2 regions of the Streptomyces sp. NPDC001717 genome follow, and region 2 is predicted to be linked to the other one. Evidence: riboswitches for the same ligand, from Rfam matches in the RefSeq annotation. Region 2 holds a riboswitch; the other holds the start of a gene.
What was found. A riboswitch is a leader RNA that binds a small molecule or an ion and turns the genes downstream of it on or off. The one in region 2 is predicted to bind glycine.

Region 1: linked by a shared signal. The riboswitch ahead of gcvP (aminomethyl-transferring glycine dehydrogenase) and the one ahead of gcvT (glycine cleavage system aminomethyltransferase GcvT) in region 2 are both predicted to bind glycine.

Annotation. Positions count from the first base shown of each region.
Region 1 covers NZ_JBIAUK010000013.1:204,778-212,132, forward strand. The annotation lists gene gcvP (aminomethyl-transferring glycine dehydrogenase) at 1-1,478, opposite strand, end outside; glycine riboswitch at 1,675-1,773, opposite strand; gene ACFYZL_RS22280 (PRC-barrel domain-containing protein) at 1,886-2,251, shown strand; gene ACFYZL_RS22285 (DNA polymerase IV) at 2,726-4,144, opposite strand; gene ACFYZL_RS22290 (MerR family transcriptional regulator) at 4,212-4,850, opposite strand; gene ACFYZL_RS22295 (bifunctional nuclease family protein) at 5,043-5,516, opposite strand; gene ACFYZL_RS22300 (MerR family transcriptional regulator) at 5,580-6,353, opposite strand; gene ACFYZL_RS22305 (FHA domain-containing protein) at 6,373-7,317, opposite strand.
Region 2 covers NZ_JBIAUK010000012.1:51,513-58,867, reverse strand. The annotation lists gene ACFYZL_RS20565 (APC family permease) at 138-1,793, opposite strand; gene glyA (serine hydroxymethyltransferase) at 1,959-3,215, opposite strand; gene gcvH (glycine cleavage system protein GcvH) at 3,231-3,611, opposite strand; gene gcvT (glycine cleavage system aminomethyltransferase GcvT) at 3,714-4,829, opposite strand; glycine riboswitch at 4,988-5,091, opposite strand; gene ACFYZL_RS20545 (AAA family ATPase) at 5,327-6,013, shown strand; gene ACFYZL_RS20540 (enhanced serine sensitivity protein SseB) at 6,385-7,131, shown strand; gene ACFYZL_RS20535 (enhanced serine sensitivity protein SseB C-terminal domain-containing protein) at 7,193-7,355, shown strand, end outside.

The DNA.
Region 1 (7,355 bases), on a different contig from region 2:
AGGTAGCGCAGCATCGCGGTCTCGGAACGGTGCTGGTGGAAGACCGGGTGCGTCAGGAAGGCGTCCGAGCGCAGCAGACCCTCGGGGAGGGTGTCCGCGACGGTCTCGTCCAGCGCCTCGATGTCGGCGCTGACGCCGAAGGCGGCCCAGACGGCCTCGATGTCGGCGCGCAGGGTGGTCTCGTCACAGGCCATGGAGACCTGGTCCGCGTCGACCTGGTGCAGGTTGACCCCGCCCTTGCGGGCGGCGGCGACGACCTCGGCGGCACGGCCCGGGACGCGGGCGGTGATCGTGTCGAAGTACGCGCCGTGCACGATCTCCACGCCGCCGGCCGTCAGACCCGCGGCGAGCAGGGTCGCGTAGCGGTGGGTGCGGCGGGCGATCGTCTGCAGGCCGTCCGGGCCGTGGTAGACGGCGTACATGGCGGCCATGACGGCGAGCAGCACCTGCGCGGTACAGATGTTGCTGGTGGCCTTCTCGCGGCGGATGTGCTGCTCGCGGGTCTGGAGGGCCAGGCGGTACGCCTTGTTGCCGTCTGCGTCCACGGAGACGCCGACGAGGCGGCCCGGCAGGGAGCGGGCGTGCTTGGCCTGGACGGCCATGTACCCGGCGTGCGGTCCGCCGAAGCCCATGGGGACGCCGAAGCGCTGCGTGGTGCCGACGGCGATGTCCGCGCCCAGCTCGCCCGGGGAGGTCAGCAGGGTCAGGGCGAGCAGGTCGGCCGAGACGGTGACGATCGCACCGAGTTCGTGCGCCTGGTCGATGACCGACTTGATCTCCCGTACGGCGCCGGAGGCACCCGGGTACTGGAGCAGCACGCCGAAGACACCGCGCTCGGCGATCTCGGCGGGGATGCCGTTCGAGAGGTCCGCGACGACGACCTCGACGCCCGTCGGCTCGGCGCGGGTCTCGATCACCGCGATGGTCTGCGGCAGGGCGTCGGCGTCGATCAGGAAGACGCCGCCCTTGACCTTGCCCACGCGGCGGGCGAGCGACATGGCCTCGGCGGCCGCGGTGCCCTCGTCGAGCAGCGACGCACCCGAGGTCGGCAGGCCGGTGAGGTCCGCGACGAGGGTCTGGAAGTTCAGGAGCGCTTCGAGGCGGCCCTGGGAGATCTCCGGCTGGTACGGCGTGTAGGCCGTGTACCAGGCCGGGTTCTCCATGACGTTGCGGAGGATCACCGGAGGCGTGAAGGTCCCGTAGTAACCGAGACCGATCATCGACGACAGGACCTGGTTGCGGTCGGCGAGCGAACGCAGCTCGGCCAGCACCTCGGCCTCGGTCCGCGCCTCGGGCAGGTTCAGCGCCTCGGCGGTCTTGATGACGTCCGGCACCGCGGCGGCGGTCAGTTCGTCCAGCGAGCCGTAGCCCACCTGAGCGAGCATCTTCGCCTGCGCCTCGGCGTCCGGACCGATGTGGCGCTGCTCGAAGGGGATGCCTCGCTCCAGCTGGGAGAGCGGAATGCGGTTGGCGGTCATTGTACGGAGGCCTCCTGGTCGTACGACCTGCGAGGGGCACCACGGCGCGGGCACCCGGACGGCCTCCCCCTCTGTCATCTCAACCTGAGAGTTTCACCGGTCGCTGGAGGGTCGCTCGAGCCACCGGCTTTCACCGTCGGTGAGGAGGGGAACCGGCACTGCGCGCCCGGTACCCGCCCCTGCTTTCCAGAGTGGCCTCGTCCGTGCGGTACGTATGCCTGAGAGATTCCGGGGAGGATTTGCTCCTTCGGCGCCTCCGTCGTTCTCACTCGGAGGACTCTCCCGCACAGGGTCGACAGCCAGCACCCAGCCTACCAGCGAGGATCCGGACCCTCCCCGAGTGGCCTCTTCTTGGGATATGCACTTCTGTAGTCATTACGGAGGAGTTGCGACCATTTGGAGGGACCGTGCAGACCGACATCGATCCGCGCAGCCTGATCGGCCGCAAGGCGTTCGACCGCAATGGCACCAAGATCGGCACCGTGGACGAGGTCTACCTCGACGATGCCACAGGCGTCCCGGAGTGGGCCGCAGTGCGTACGGGCCTGTTCAGCCGGGACGCGTTCGTTCCGCTGGAGCCGAGCGAGCTGGTGGACGACGCCCTACGGGTGCCGTTCGACCGCTCCCTGATCAAGGACGCCCCCGACTTCGGCGTAGGCCGCCACCTCTCCCCGGAACAGGAGCTCCAGCTCTACCACCACTACGGCCTGGACGTGACGCTCCCCACGGACTTCCACCGCGACTTCGGCCGGCTGGCGGGCGACGACGACTGACCGCCCCCGCCACACCACCGGCCTCCGGTGCCGCGGCCCACGCCAGGCGGCCCCCGCCCGGCCCCCACGCGCGTCGAGCCGCAACGGACCCTAAGGGCCACGGCCGCCCCCGCACGGCACCCGCCAGGGGGCCGCGGCCGGGGCCGGCCCGAGCGTGCCCGCGCGGGCCCGCCGCCAAGCCGCCCCGGCCGGCCGAACCCGGGGCGGCGGCACGCGGACCGTCAGGCGCCGCGGGCGCCCGTCTCCGGGGCGACGCGCCCCCGGCAAGCCGGCGCGCCGGGGCCGTGTGCGGGCCGCGGTGGCGCGGCGCCCGCAGGCCCGGCACCAAGCCGCCCCGTCCCACCGCTGCCCCCTCCACGGCCGATCCCCCGCAGGGCACCCGTACGCGGGCCGTACGACGCCCTGTGCGCCCTATCCGGCCGCGCACCGGGCGGGGCGGCGCAGGCCCCCGGCCGACCCACCTCGCGGCACCCCTCAGGTGCCCGCGTCCGTCGCCCCCACCAGCGGCAGCGGGTCGGACGGCTCCAGTTCCGGGTCGTCCACCCGGAAGGTCCGAACTCGGCCCGGCGGCGAACCGGGCTGCTCGAACCGCACGGTCACCCGCCCGACCCCGCTGCCCTGGACCCACCCCGGCCCGTACACCGAATGGAGCACGTCCAGCCCGGCCATCCACCGCCGCTCCACAGCCGGCTCGGGCTCCGCCCCGGGGGCGGCGGACCACGGGTCCAAGGACGCCTCGGACCCGGCGGCCGGCTCGGCCTCCCCGAGCGGCTCGGCAGCCTCCTCGGCCCCCTCGGCCGATTCCGCCGCCTCCGCCGCCTCCGCCGCCTGCGCGAAGAGGTCCTCCTGCGTGTAGTCCGCCAGCCCCGTCACGCCCACCCCCAGCAGCCGCACCCCGCCGGTGGTGTCCACACCCTCCAGGAGCCGCGCGGCCGCCTCCCGCACCACTCCGGGGTCGTCCGTCGGGCCCCGCAGCGTCTCGGAGCGCGTCAGCGTCGAGAAGTCGTACCGGCGCACCTTCAGCACGATCGTGCGCCCGGAGTGCCCGGATTCGCGCAGCCTCCGCACGCACCGGTCCGCCAGCCGCTGCACCTCGCCCCGGATCCGGACCCGGTCGTGCAGGTCCACGTCGAAGGTGTCCTCGACCGAGACCGACTTGGCGTCCCGCTCGGCGACCACCGGCCGGTCGTCCAGTCCCAGCGCCATCCGGTACAGGCCCACGCCGTGCGCCCGCCCGACCATCCGGACCAGCTCGTCCTCACCGGCCTCCGCGAGCTCCCCCACGGTGGTGATCCCGGCCCGCCGCAGGTGCTCCCCGGTGGCCGGCCCCACGCCCGGCAGGGTCCGCACCGACATCGGCGCGAGGAGCTCCCGCTCCGTACCCGGCTCGATGAGCAGCAGCCCGTTCGGCTTGGCCTCCTCGGACGCCACCTTGGCCAGCATCTTCGACCCGGCCAGCCCCACCGACCCGCTGAGCCCCGTCACGCCACGGATGTCCGCCCGCAGCCGCTCCCCCGTCGCCAGGGCGCTCGCCGAGTCGAAGGCGACCCCGCCCGCCTCCAGGTCCACGAAGGCCTCGTCGAGGCTCAGCGGCTCCACCAGCGGCGACAGCGCCCGCAGCAGCGCCATGACCTGGTCGCTGACCGCGCGGTAGAGGCTGAAGCGCGGGATGAGGTAGGCACCGTTCGGGCAGAGACGCCTCGCCTGCGCGGTCGGCATCGCGGAGTGCACCCCGAACCGCCTGGCCTCGTACGAGGCGGTCGCGACGACCCCGCGCGGCCCGAGACCGCCGACGATGACGGCCTTGCCGCGCAGGCTCGGCTTGGACGCCTGCTCCACGGAGGCGTAGAAGGCGTCCATGTCCAGGTGCAGGATGGTCGGCGCGGCTCTCACAGCCCCGATGCTGCCCTACGCCTCTGACATTTCCATGCCACGTTTCCGGGGCGGGCCGCCCCCACGCTCAGACGGCGCGGTTGCGGCGCGCCGCGAGCTCGTCGGCCGGGTTGTGCCCGACCAGGGTCTCGCCGGTGTCGACGCGCTCCCCGTGCAGCTGCGACAGCGCGCTCTCGACGTCGCGCCACACCACGCCCACGGCGATGCCGAAAACACCCTGCCCGCCCTGGAGCAGGCTCACGACCTGGTCCGGGGAGGTGCACTCGTACACGGTGGCGCCGTCGCTCATCAGCGTCATCCGCTCGAGGTCGTGGAACCCGCGGTTCTGCAGGTGCTGCACGGCCGTGCGGATGTTCTGCAACGCCACCCCGGTGTCCAGGAAACGCTTGACGATCTTGAGGACCACCACGTCCCGGAAGCTGTAGAGGCGCTGGGTGCCCGACCCGTACGCGGGCCGCACGCTCGGCTCCACGAGGCCGGTGCGCGCCCAGTAGTCGAGCTGCCGATAGGTGATGCCGGCCGCGGCGCACGCCGTCGGTCCCCGGTATCCGATCTGCGCGGGCGCCTGGTCGCCACCCACCGATCCGACCGGCGTCGAGTCCGGCTGACGGTGCGCGGCCCCGACCGCACTGCCGTGCAGCGGGTACGGTCCCCCGTCACTCCGCGCGGGGGTGCCCCCGGTCGTACCGTCGCCCGTGATCCTCACGCCGACCCTCCGTCCTTGACCTGCCCACCTCGAAGGTAGGCAGTCACCAGGGGTGCGTCAACGATCGCCACACTCGGCACGCCGAGTGATAATCACCCTGAGAGTGGTTTCCCGTATCCCTTTGCGGGGAAAGGCTACTCGAATGGGCTGAAAGTTCCCGGCCGGTCGCCCCGTGGACGGCCCCGCCGGCACTCACTGCGGGCCGGTACCGAAGTCCTCGGGCGAGATCTGGTCGAGGAACTCGCGGAACTTCTCCACCTCGTCCTCCTGCTCGTCCGGAATGGCGATTCCGGCGTCGTCGAGGACGCCGTCACTGCCGTAGATCGGCGTCCCCGTGCGCAGGGCCAGCGCTATGGCGTCGGAGGGCCTCGCGCTCACCTCGACCCCGCTGGCGAAGACGAGCTCCGCGTAGAAGACGCCCTCCCGCAGATCCGTGATCCGGACCTCGGAGAGCTCCTCGCCGATCGCTTCCAGCACGTCCTTGAACAGGTCGTGCGTCAGCGGCCGGGCAGGGGCCATCCCCTGCTGCGCGAAGGCGATCGCGGTCGCCTCCCCTGGTCCGATCCAGATGGGGAGGTACCGGTCGCCTCCCACTTCACGCAGGAGCACGATCGGTTGGTTGGAGGGCATTTCCACCCGGACACCCACAACGTCGAGCTCGTTCACACAGCAACCCTAGGACCTGGTCGGCAGGTTTGGGTAGTCGGGGCCCCACTCCGACCGCCCGGTTCACCTGAGACGGACCCCGAGAGCCGTCTGCACGAGGGCCTCGTGGAGCCGTACGGACAGCCCCGCGAGTTCTTTCATCGTGGCCTCCGCGTGCGCCCTGGTCTGCGGGTTGCGGTGGCGGCGCAGTGGTGCCACCACCTGCTCCACCAGACCCGCCTCGCGGTCCGCGGCGGCCTTCATGGCGCGCAGGTGCCGCGGTTCCAGTCCGAAGCGCCCCAGATCGGCCACGAGCCGGGCCACGGTGACGGCCTCCGCGTCGAATCCGCCGCCCGGAACCTCCGCGAGCAGCCCGTACGACTCCCATTCGACCAGCTGCACCTCGTCCACCTCGGCGGCCGCGAGCAACTCCGCACGGCCCACCCGGGCCACCGTGGGCCGTTCCCGGCCCACCTCGCCGTAGAGGGCCACGGGGCTGCCGGGATCGACCGTGCCGTCGGAGTCGGCGTGCGCCGTGGGCGCCGGGATGCGGATCTGCTCGCCGCGTGCGAGCGCGTCGAGCTGCTCGCGGATGACCTTCAGCGGGAGGTAGTGATCGCGCTGCAACCGCAGGATGTGCGCGAGGCGCTCCACGTCCTCGGCGCTGAACTTGCGGTACCCCGAAGGCGTGCGCCGGGGTTCGACGAGCCCCTCCGCCTCCAGGAAGCGGATCTTCGAGATCGTGACTTCGGGGAACTCGTCACGCAGCGTGGTGAGCACGGTGCCGATGCTCACCAGCCGCCCGGCGGCGCCGGCGGTGCCGTTGTCGTGGGCACCGCCGGTCGGGGTACGCAGCATGAGACCTTCCCAAATGGGGTCAGACGCCCCGCAGGCTCGCGTAGAAGACCAGCCGGTACTTGCCGATCTGCACCTCGTCGCCGTTGTGCAGGGCGACGGAGTCGATCGGTTCGCGGTTCACGTACGTGCCGTTGAGGCTGCCGACGTCGGAGACGGTGAAACCGCCGTCCTGGCCCCTGCGGAAGTCGACATGACGCCGGGAGACGGTGACGTCGTCCAGGAAGATGTCGCTCTGCGGGTGCCGGCCCGCCGTGGTCAGCTCGCCGTCCAGCAGGAAGCGGCTACCGGAGTTGGGACCTCGCCGCACGATGAGCAGGGCGGAACCGGGCGGCAGCGCCTCCACCGCGGCCTGGGCCTCGGGGGACAGCGAGGACGACACGTGCGTCTGTCCCGACACCTCGGCCTCGTAGGCCTCGAGGCCCGAGATCGAGATGGTGGACGTGGTCTCCGAGGCTCGCTCCGGCGTCAGACCCGCCCGAAGCGGCGCCCCGCAGTTGGAGCAGAACCGGCTGGCCGCATCGCTGCGGTGTCCGCACCTGCTGCAAATCTGCTCGGCCGACATCGACGGCTCCTCGCGCCGCGGCTGCCCCGCGGAGGCATTGGTGGCATACGGGTCGGGTGCAAACCCTCCACCCGTAGTCGAGGTTGATGGTTCACCGAAACCTATGCGTCCGGTACCGGCAGGGTCAACAGTCGACGCGCCGGAAGCGCCCGAATTGTCACCCGCGCCGGCCACCTCGTCGCGGAAGAGCGGCCGGTCGCCCTGCCCTTCCACGCCACCCTGCTCGGCACGGTGACGTGCCGAGCCGCTCTCTTCGCGGTTCTTCTTGCCGAACAACTTCTCAAACAACTTCACGGGCGATTCCCCTTGACCGAAACAGACCCGCCCGTGGGGCAGGACGAACTCCGAATGCAGACACCTGCCGACCCGGACATTCTCACAACGTCCGTAACCACCAGACAGTTTCCACCACGCACCGCGACTTCGGTGCGCCGACCCCC
Region 2 (7,355 bases):
GGCGGACTCCCTTGTCTGCTCGTGGGGTGGGAGGGGGCAGGAGAGGTGTATTGCGGATTTTGTCCGGCAGGCGAGCTTATCGCGGTGACGTGAACAGCTCGTCTGCCGGACGAGGTGGTGTGCGTTACGCGGACGGGTCAGGCGGGTGCCGGTTCACGCTCCGGAGCCGGTACGTCGCCGCGCGCGGCCACGTTGGCGTCGAGGATCGGGTCGGGGCCGGGCAGGCCCGCGTGGTGGGCCCGGACGCCCGCCCGGACGGCCCAGAAGTACGTACCGAGGGCCATGGCCGCCACCAGGGCGATGTCCACGCCGCCCGGGATGGCGCCGCGGCCGCCGAAGTCGGCCGAGCCGAGCCAGGAGAGCAGGGACAGGGCGCCGAGGAAGAAGACGATCCACCAGGCGGGGGCGAACTGACGGGCCAGGTCGCGCTCGCCCTTGCGGGAGAGCACCAGTGCCGCGATCGGGGCGGCCGTCAGGGTCAGGGCGGTGACGATGCCGGTGTTCGGCCACTTCGACCAGTACAGCGCGCACGCCGCGAAGACGAAGGTCAGCGGGCACAGGACCGTCGCCGCCGGGAGGCGGAACGGGCGGGGCAGAGCGGGCTTCGTACGGCGGAAGACGCCCACCGCGACCGGACCGATCAGGTACGAGATCACCATGGCGGCCGAGATGATCGGCGCCAGGGTCTTCCAGCTGTGGCCGACGGTGACCAGCAGCAGGACCGAGAAGCCGAGGTTCATCCACATCGCCGGGCGAGCGGTCCCGTAGACGGGGTGGGTCCGGGCGAGCCGCTTGGGGAAGAAGCCGGTCTCGGAGAGGTTCCGGACCATGTACGCGGCCGAGGCCACGTTGGCGATGTTGGAGCCGGCGGGGGAGATGAAGGCGCCGAACTGGAGCATCACCACCACCCAGTGGATCATCAGCAGCTTGGCGAGCTCGGCGAACGGCGAGTTGAAGTTCACGCCCGACCAGCCACCGGCCCGCGCCAGGTGCTCCGGCGGGACGGAGCCCAGGAAGGCCGTCTGGAGGGCGAGGTAGATGACCAGGCCCAGTGCGAGCGCGCCGACCAGGGCGATCGGGATGGCGCGGCCGGGGTTCTTGGCGGCGCCGCCGAGGTTGACGACGGCCTGGAAGCCGTTGAAGGCGAAGACCACGCCGCAGGTGGTGACCGCGGTCAGGACGGCGGTCCAGCCGTTCGGGGCGAAGCCGCCGTGGGCGGTGAAGTTGGAGGTGTGGAAGCCGGAGGCGATCAGCGCGACGACGGCGAGCACCGGGATCGCGAACTTGACCAGGGTGAGGAGCGAGTTGATCTTCGCAAGCAGCTGGACCGACCAGTAGCAGGACAGCCACAGCAGCACGGTCAGGACCAGCGCCACCGCCATGCCGAAGGCGGTCAGCCGGTGGGACCCGGTGTCCACCAGGTCCTTGGCCCAGCCGAAGCTCCAGGAGGACATGTACTGGGTGGCCGCGATCGACTCGATCGGGATCAGCGAGGCGACCGCGATCCACACCGCCCAGCCCGTGATGAAGCCGAGCACCGGGCCGTGCGAGATCGATCCGTAGCGGGCCATGCCGCCGGGGATCGGGTAGGCGGCGCCCACCTCCGCGTAGGACATGGCGATCATGCCGATGAAGACCGCGCCGATGACCCAGGCCACGAGCGCCGCGGGGCCGGCCACCTGGGCGGCCGTACCGGCGCCGAAGAGCCAGCCCGATCCGAAGATCGAGCCTATGCCGATCATGACCAGCGCGAAGAGGCCGAGTCCCTTCTTGTCGGCTGCGCTCATGTCCATGAGGTGCGTTCCGTCCTGCCAGGGGATGTCGTACTGCTCTTATTCGGACCCTATGTGCCATTTTTTGGTGGATTCAGTGGCAATGGGCCGCATCCGCCTGGGGCTTTGGTCATGAGAAGGGCCCGACCCTGTGGAAACCAAGGCCGGGCCCCTTCAGGCCGTTGCCTAGAGCGACGGGTACAGCGGGAACTTCGCGGCGAGCGCGGAGACGCGCGCCTTGAGGTCCGCCGCGTCGTACTCCGGCTTCAGGGCCTGCGCGATGATCTCGGCGACCTCGGTGAACGCCTCGGCGTCGAAACCGCGGGTGGCCAGGGCCGGCGTACCGATCCGCAGACCCGAGGTGACCATCGGCGGCCGCGGGTCGTTCGGGATGGCGTTGCGGTTGACCGTGATGCCGACCTCGTGGAGGCGGTCCTCGGCCTGCTGGCCGTCCAGCTCGGAGTTGCGCAGGTCGACCAGGACCAGGTGCACGTCGGTGCCGCCGGTGAGGACGTCCACGCCCACGGCCTTGACGTCGTCCTGGACCAGACGGGCGGCGAGGATCTTCGCGCCCTCCAGGGTGCGCTCCTGGCGCTCCTTGAACTCGGGCGAGGCCGCGACCTTGAAGGAGACGGCCTTGGCCGCGATCACGTGCTCCAGCGGACCGCCCTGCTGACCCGGGAAGACCGCGGAGTTGATCTTCTTGGCCAGCTCCTGCGTCGACAGGATGACACCGCCGCGCGGACCGCCGAGGGTCTTGTGCGTGGTGGTGGTGACGACGTGGGCGTGCGGCACCGGGTTCGGGTGCAGGCCCGCGGCGACCAGACCGGCGAAGTGCGCCATGTCGACCATCAGGTACGCGCCGACCTCGTCCGCGATGCGGCGGAAGGCGGCGAAGTCCAGCTGACGCGGGTAGGCGGACCAGCCGGCGACGATCAGCTGCGGCTTGGACTCCTTGGCGAGGCGCTCGACCTCGGCCATGTCGACCTGGCCGTCCTCGCCGACGTGGTACGGGACCACGTTGTAGAGCTTGCCGGAGAAGTTGATCTTCATGCCGTGGGTCAGGTGACCGCCGTGGGCCAGGTTCAGGCCCATGATCGTGTCGCCCGGCTTCAGCAGCGCGAACATCGCGGCGGCGTTCGCCTGCGCACCGGAGTGCGGCTGCACGTTCGCGGCCTCGGCGCCGAACAGCGCCTTGATCCGGTCGATGGCGATCTGCTCGACGACGTCGACGTGCTCGCAGCCGCCGTAGTAACGGCGGCCGGGGTAGCCCTCGGCGTACTTGTTGGTCAGGACGGAGCCCTGGGCCTCCATGACGGCGACCGGAGCGAAGTTCTCCGACGCGATCATTTCGAGGGTGGACTGCTGGCGCACGAGCTCGGCGTCGACGGCTGCGGCGACGTCGGGGTCGAGTTCGTGAAGAGGGGTGTTCAGTACGGACATCAGGATCCCCTGGGGTCAGTTACCGGCGGTGAGTGCGGTGTACTCGTCGGCGGAGAGCACGTCCTTGGGCTCCTCCGAGATGCGCACCTTGAACAGCCAGCCGCCCTCGAAGGGGGCGGAGTTCACCAGGGACGGGTCGTCGACGACGTCCTGGTTGGCCTCGACGACCTCACCGGAGACGGGGGAGTACAGGTCGCTGACCGACTTCGTCGACTCCAGCTCGCCACAGGTCTCGCCCTCGGTGACGGTGTCGCCGACCGCGGGGAGCTGGGCGTAGACGACGTCACCGAGCGCGTTGGCCGCGAACTCGGTGATGCCGACCGTCGCGACGCCGTCGGCGACGTCCGACAGCCACTCGTGCTCCTTGGTGTAACGCAGCTGCTGGGGGGTGCTCATGGCCTGATTCTCCTGGATGCGCGGGGGTGGAAACGAACGGTGGTCTTGGGTACTGCTACATCGCCGCACGGGGCACCCGGGCGGCAGGCCTGACTACAAGGACTACTTCTGCCGCTTGTAGAACGGCAGAGCGACGACCTCGTACGGCTCATGCGTACCGCGAATGTCGACGCCGACGCCGGAGGTGCCGGGCGCGGCGTGCGCCGCGTCGACGTACGCCATCGCGATCGGCTTGCCCAGGGTCGGGGACGGGGCGCCCGAGGTGACCTCGCCGATCACCTGGCCGTCGGCGACGACCGGGAAGCCGGCGCGCGGAACGCGGCGGCCCTCGGCGACCAGGCCGACCAGCTTGCGCGGCGGGTTCGTGGCGGCGCGCTCCGCGGCGGCCTCCAGGGCGGCGCGGCCGACGAAGTCGCCCTCCTTCTCGAACTTCACGACCCGGCCCAGACCCGCGTCGAACGGGGTGAGCGAGGTGGTCAGCTCGTGCCCGTACAGCGGCATGCCCGCCTCCAGGCGCAGGGTGTCGCGGCAGGACAGGCCGGCCGGGACCAGGCCGACGCCCTCGCCGGCCTTGGTCAGCGCCTGCCACAGCTCCACGGCGTGCTCGGGGGAGACGAACAGCTCGAAGCCGTCCTCGCCCGTGTAGCCCGTACGCGCGATCAGCGCGGGCACGCCGGCCACGGTGCCCGGCAGGCCGGCGTAGTACTTCAGCCCGTCCAGGTCGGCGTCGGTGAGGGAGGCGAGGATGCCGGGGGACTCCGGGCCCTGCACCGCGATCAGCGCGTACGCGTCACGGTCGTCGCGGACCTCGGTGTCGAAGCCGGCGGCGCGCTCGGTGAGCGCGTCCAGCACCACCTGGGCGTTGGAGGCGTTCGCGACGACCATGTACTCGGTCTCGCCGAGGCGGTAGACGATCAGGTCGTCGACGATGCCGCCGTCTTCCCGGCAGATGTGCGTGTAGCGGGCGCGGCCGACGCCGACGGTGGAGATGTTGCCGACCAGCGCGTAGTCCAGGGCCTTGACGGCCTCCGGGCCGGTCAGGGTGATCTCGCCCATGTGGGAGAGGTCGAAGAGACCGGCCTTGGTGCGGACGGCGTTGTGCTCGTCGCGCTCGCTGGCGTACCGCAGGGGCATGTCCCAGCCCGCGAAGTCGGTCATGGTCGCACCGAGGGAACGGTGCAGCGCATCGAGGGCGGTCAGGCGGGGGGCAGTGCTCATGGGTGTGGCTCCCGGGTCCCAGGGCATGACATGACGAGGAGGGGTCCTCCCCATCTGTCATCGGAACCTGAGAGGTTCGCCGAGAGTCCCTGACGCGTCAGGGATCTCCGGCTTGCACCTTGGGTGGAGCTGCCGAGCAGCTCGCTTTTCAGATCTGCCTCATCCACGCGGTACGGGGCCTGAGAGATTCAAGGGAGGTTCTTGCTCCTTCGGCGCCCACGCACCGCCTTGCGGCGTGCCGGGACTCTCCCGCGCGGATTCAAGCGGCCGGTATGCAGTTGGTGATGCGGTTGGTCCAGATGGCGCACATCATTGCACGCCATGGTGGTGATCGGGTGGGTGGGCCCGAAAGATCGTGCGGGTGTCCAGGGGGTGGACGGGGTCGAGTACGGCAACGCGGACCGGAACGTGGACCGGAACCGAAGCCGCCGGATTACCGTCTCTTTACACTCAGTGGGGAAGGGTCCTGGTGACCCGATTCGGGGGAGGCGAGCACTGTGCGGAGATTCGTGGGTGCGGCGGCGGCCGCGGGGGCCGTGGGCGCGGTGCCGACGCAGCGGGCCGGTGCGCCGGCGCGGGCGCGCGGGCACGAGGCCGGGCCCGTACGGGACCTGCGCGGCCCGGGCGTGCGGGGCCCGCAGCGGCTGCGCTTCGCCGAGGGCGACATCGTGGTCGTCTCCGGCCTGCCGGGGGGCGGCAAGAGCACGCTGATCAAGCGGGCGGCGGCCGAGGACGGTGCGGAGGGCGGCGCCGTCGACTCCCAGGACACCCGCGAGCGCTGGGAGCGCCGGATGCCGGGGGCGCTGCCGTACGCGGTCTACCGGCCGCTGGTGCGGGCCGCGCACTACTGGGGGCTGTGGCGCCGGCTGCGCTCCGGGCGCTCCGTCGTGGTCCACGACTGCGGTACGCAGAGCTGGGTGCGGGGGCTGCTCGCGGCGGCGGCGCGGCGGCGCGGGCGCGCACTGCACCTGCTCCTGCTGGACACCAGCCCCGAGGAGGCGCTGTCGGGCCAGCGGGCCCGGGGGCGGGGGGTGTCGGCGTACGCCTTCGCCCGCCACCGGGGTGCGGTGGGGCGCCTCCTGCGCGAAGCGGAGGCCGGGCGGCCGCCGGCGGGGTGCGCTTCGGCCACCCTCCTGGACCGCCGCTCCGCCGCCGCGGTGACGCGCATCGCGTTCCACCCGTAGCCGCCGGGCTCCGCCGGTCGCGGGGGCGGCGCCGCCGGGGCTCCGCCCCGGACCCCGCTCCTCGAACGCCGGCGGGGCTGGGATTCCCACCCGGCGAGGTGGAGCCGGCCCTGGGTCATGAGGCCGCACCCGGCGAGCGGCGGCAGCCACCACCAGCCCCGCCGGCGTTTGAGGCGCCGCCGGAGGCGAACAGCCCCCCGGCGATCGAGGAGCGGGGAGCCGGGGCGGAGCCGCGGACGGGTGGGGAGCGGGCCCGGCGGAGCCCCGGGCGTGGAGCCGCGGACGGGTGGGAAGCGGGCCCCGGAGGAGGGGTGTCGGTGGGGGCCGGTACCCTGCGGGGCGACAACTCGCGGGATCACGGAGGCACGTACATGCACAGCGGCGGCGGCTGGCCGGGGAATGAGCTGGAGCAGGTGCTCGGGGCGGCGCTCGGGCAGCCGGACGCGGGCGGGCGGATCCTGGAGGTGCTCGGACGGAGCCAGGTCTGGGTGCCACTGCCCGCCGGCGCCGGCGCCGAGCAGGGCGGCGCCGAGGGCCTGACCCTCCCCACCATGGACATCGGCGGCGCCGCGTACGTCCCCGTCTACAGCTCCGAGGCCCAGTTCCTCGCCTGCGTCGGCCCCGGCATGGACTTCACCGTGGCCCCCGCCGTCGAGTTCGCCCGCGGCCTGCCCCCGCAGCTCGGCATCGCGCTCAACCCCGAGGGCGCCGTCGGCGTCCCCCTCCCCCCGCCCGCCGTCGCGGAGCTCTGCCGCAGCGGCCGGACCCCCCTCGACGGCCCCGCCGCCGGTGGCCGCGTCCGGCTCTACGAGCCCGACTGGCAGGAGGACCCGGTGGACTTCCTGGCCGCCGCCGCGGAGGAGTTCCGGGCCGCCGGCGTGGTTTCCGCCGCCTACCGCTGCCTCGCGAGCATCGAGGGGGGCGAGCCGCAACTGTTCATCGGTGTCCGACTGGTGGGATGGGAGCCCGAGACCCGAAACGTCCCGATGGACGCCCTCGGCCGGGCCCTGACCCGCGTACCGCCGCCCTGGCCGGTGCAGTTGATCCTGCTGGACGCCGCCGAGGACCCGGTCACGGACTGGATTCGTGAGCGCGTACGCCCCTTCTACCTCCCGTAGGGCGGCTTAAGCTGTTCTCGCGTTGACGTCGGGCGGAAGAAGAGACGAAGAGGGGTACCGGGTGAGTGCGTCAGGCACGGCCGCGGCCGGGCAGGTCGAGCACATGCTGCGCCAGGTGACTCCCGGGCGCTATGAAAGCTACGAGTCGCTCCTGCACGCCCTCGCCGAGGGCCGGCTGTGGATGCTGCTGTGGCAGGGGCAGCCGGGCTCACCGGACGCCCAGT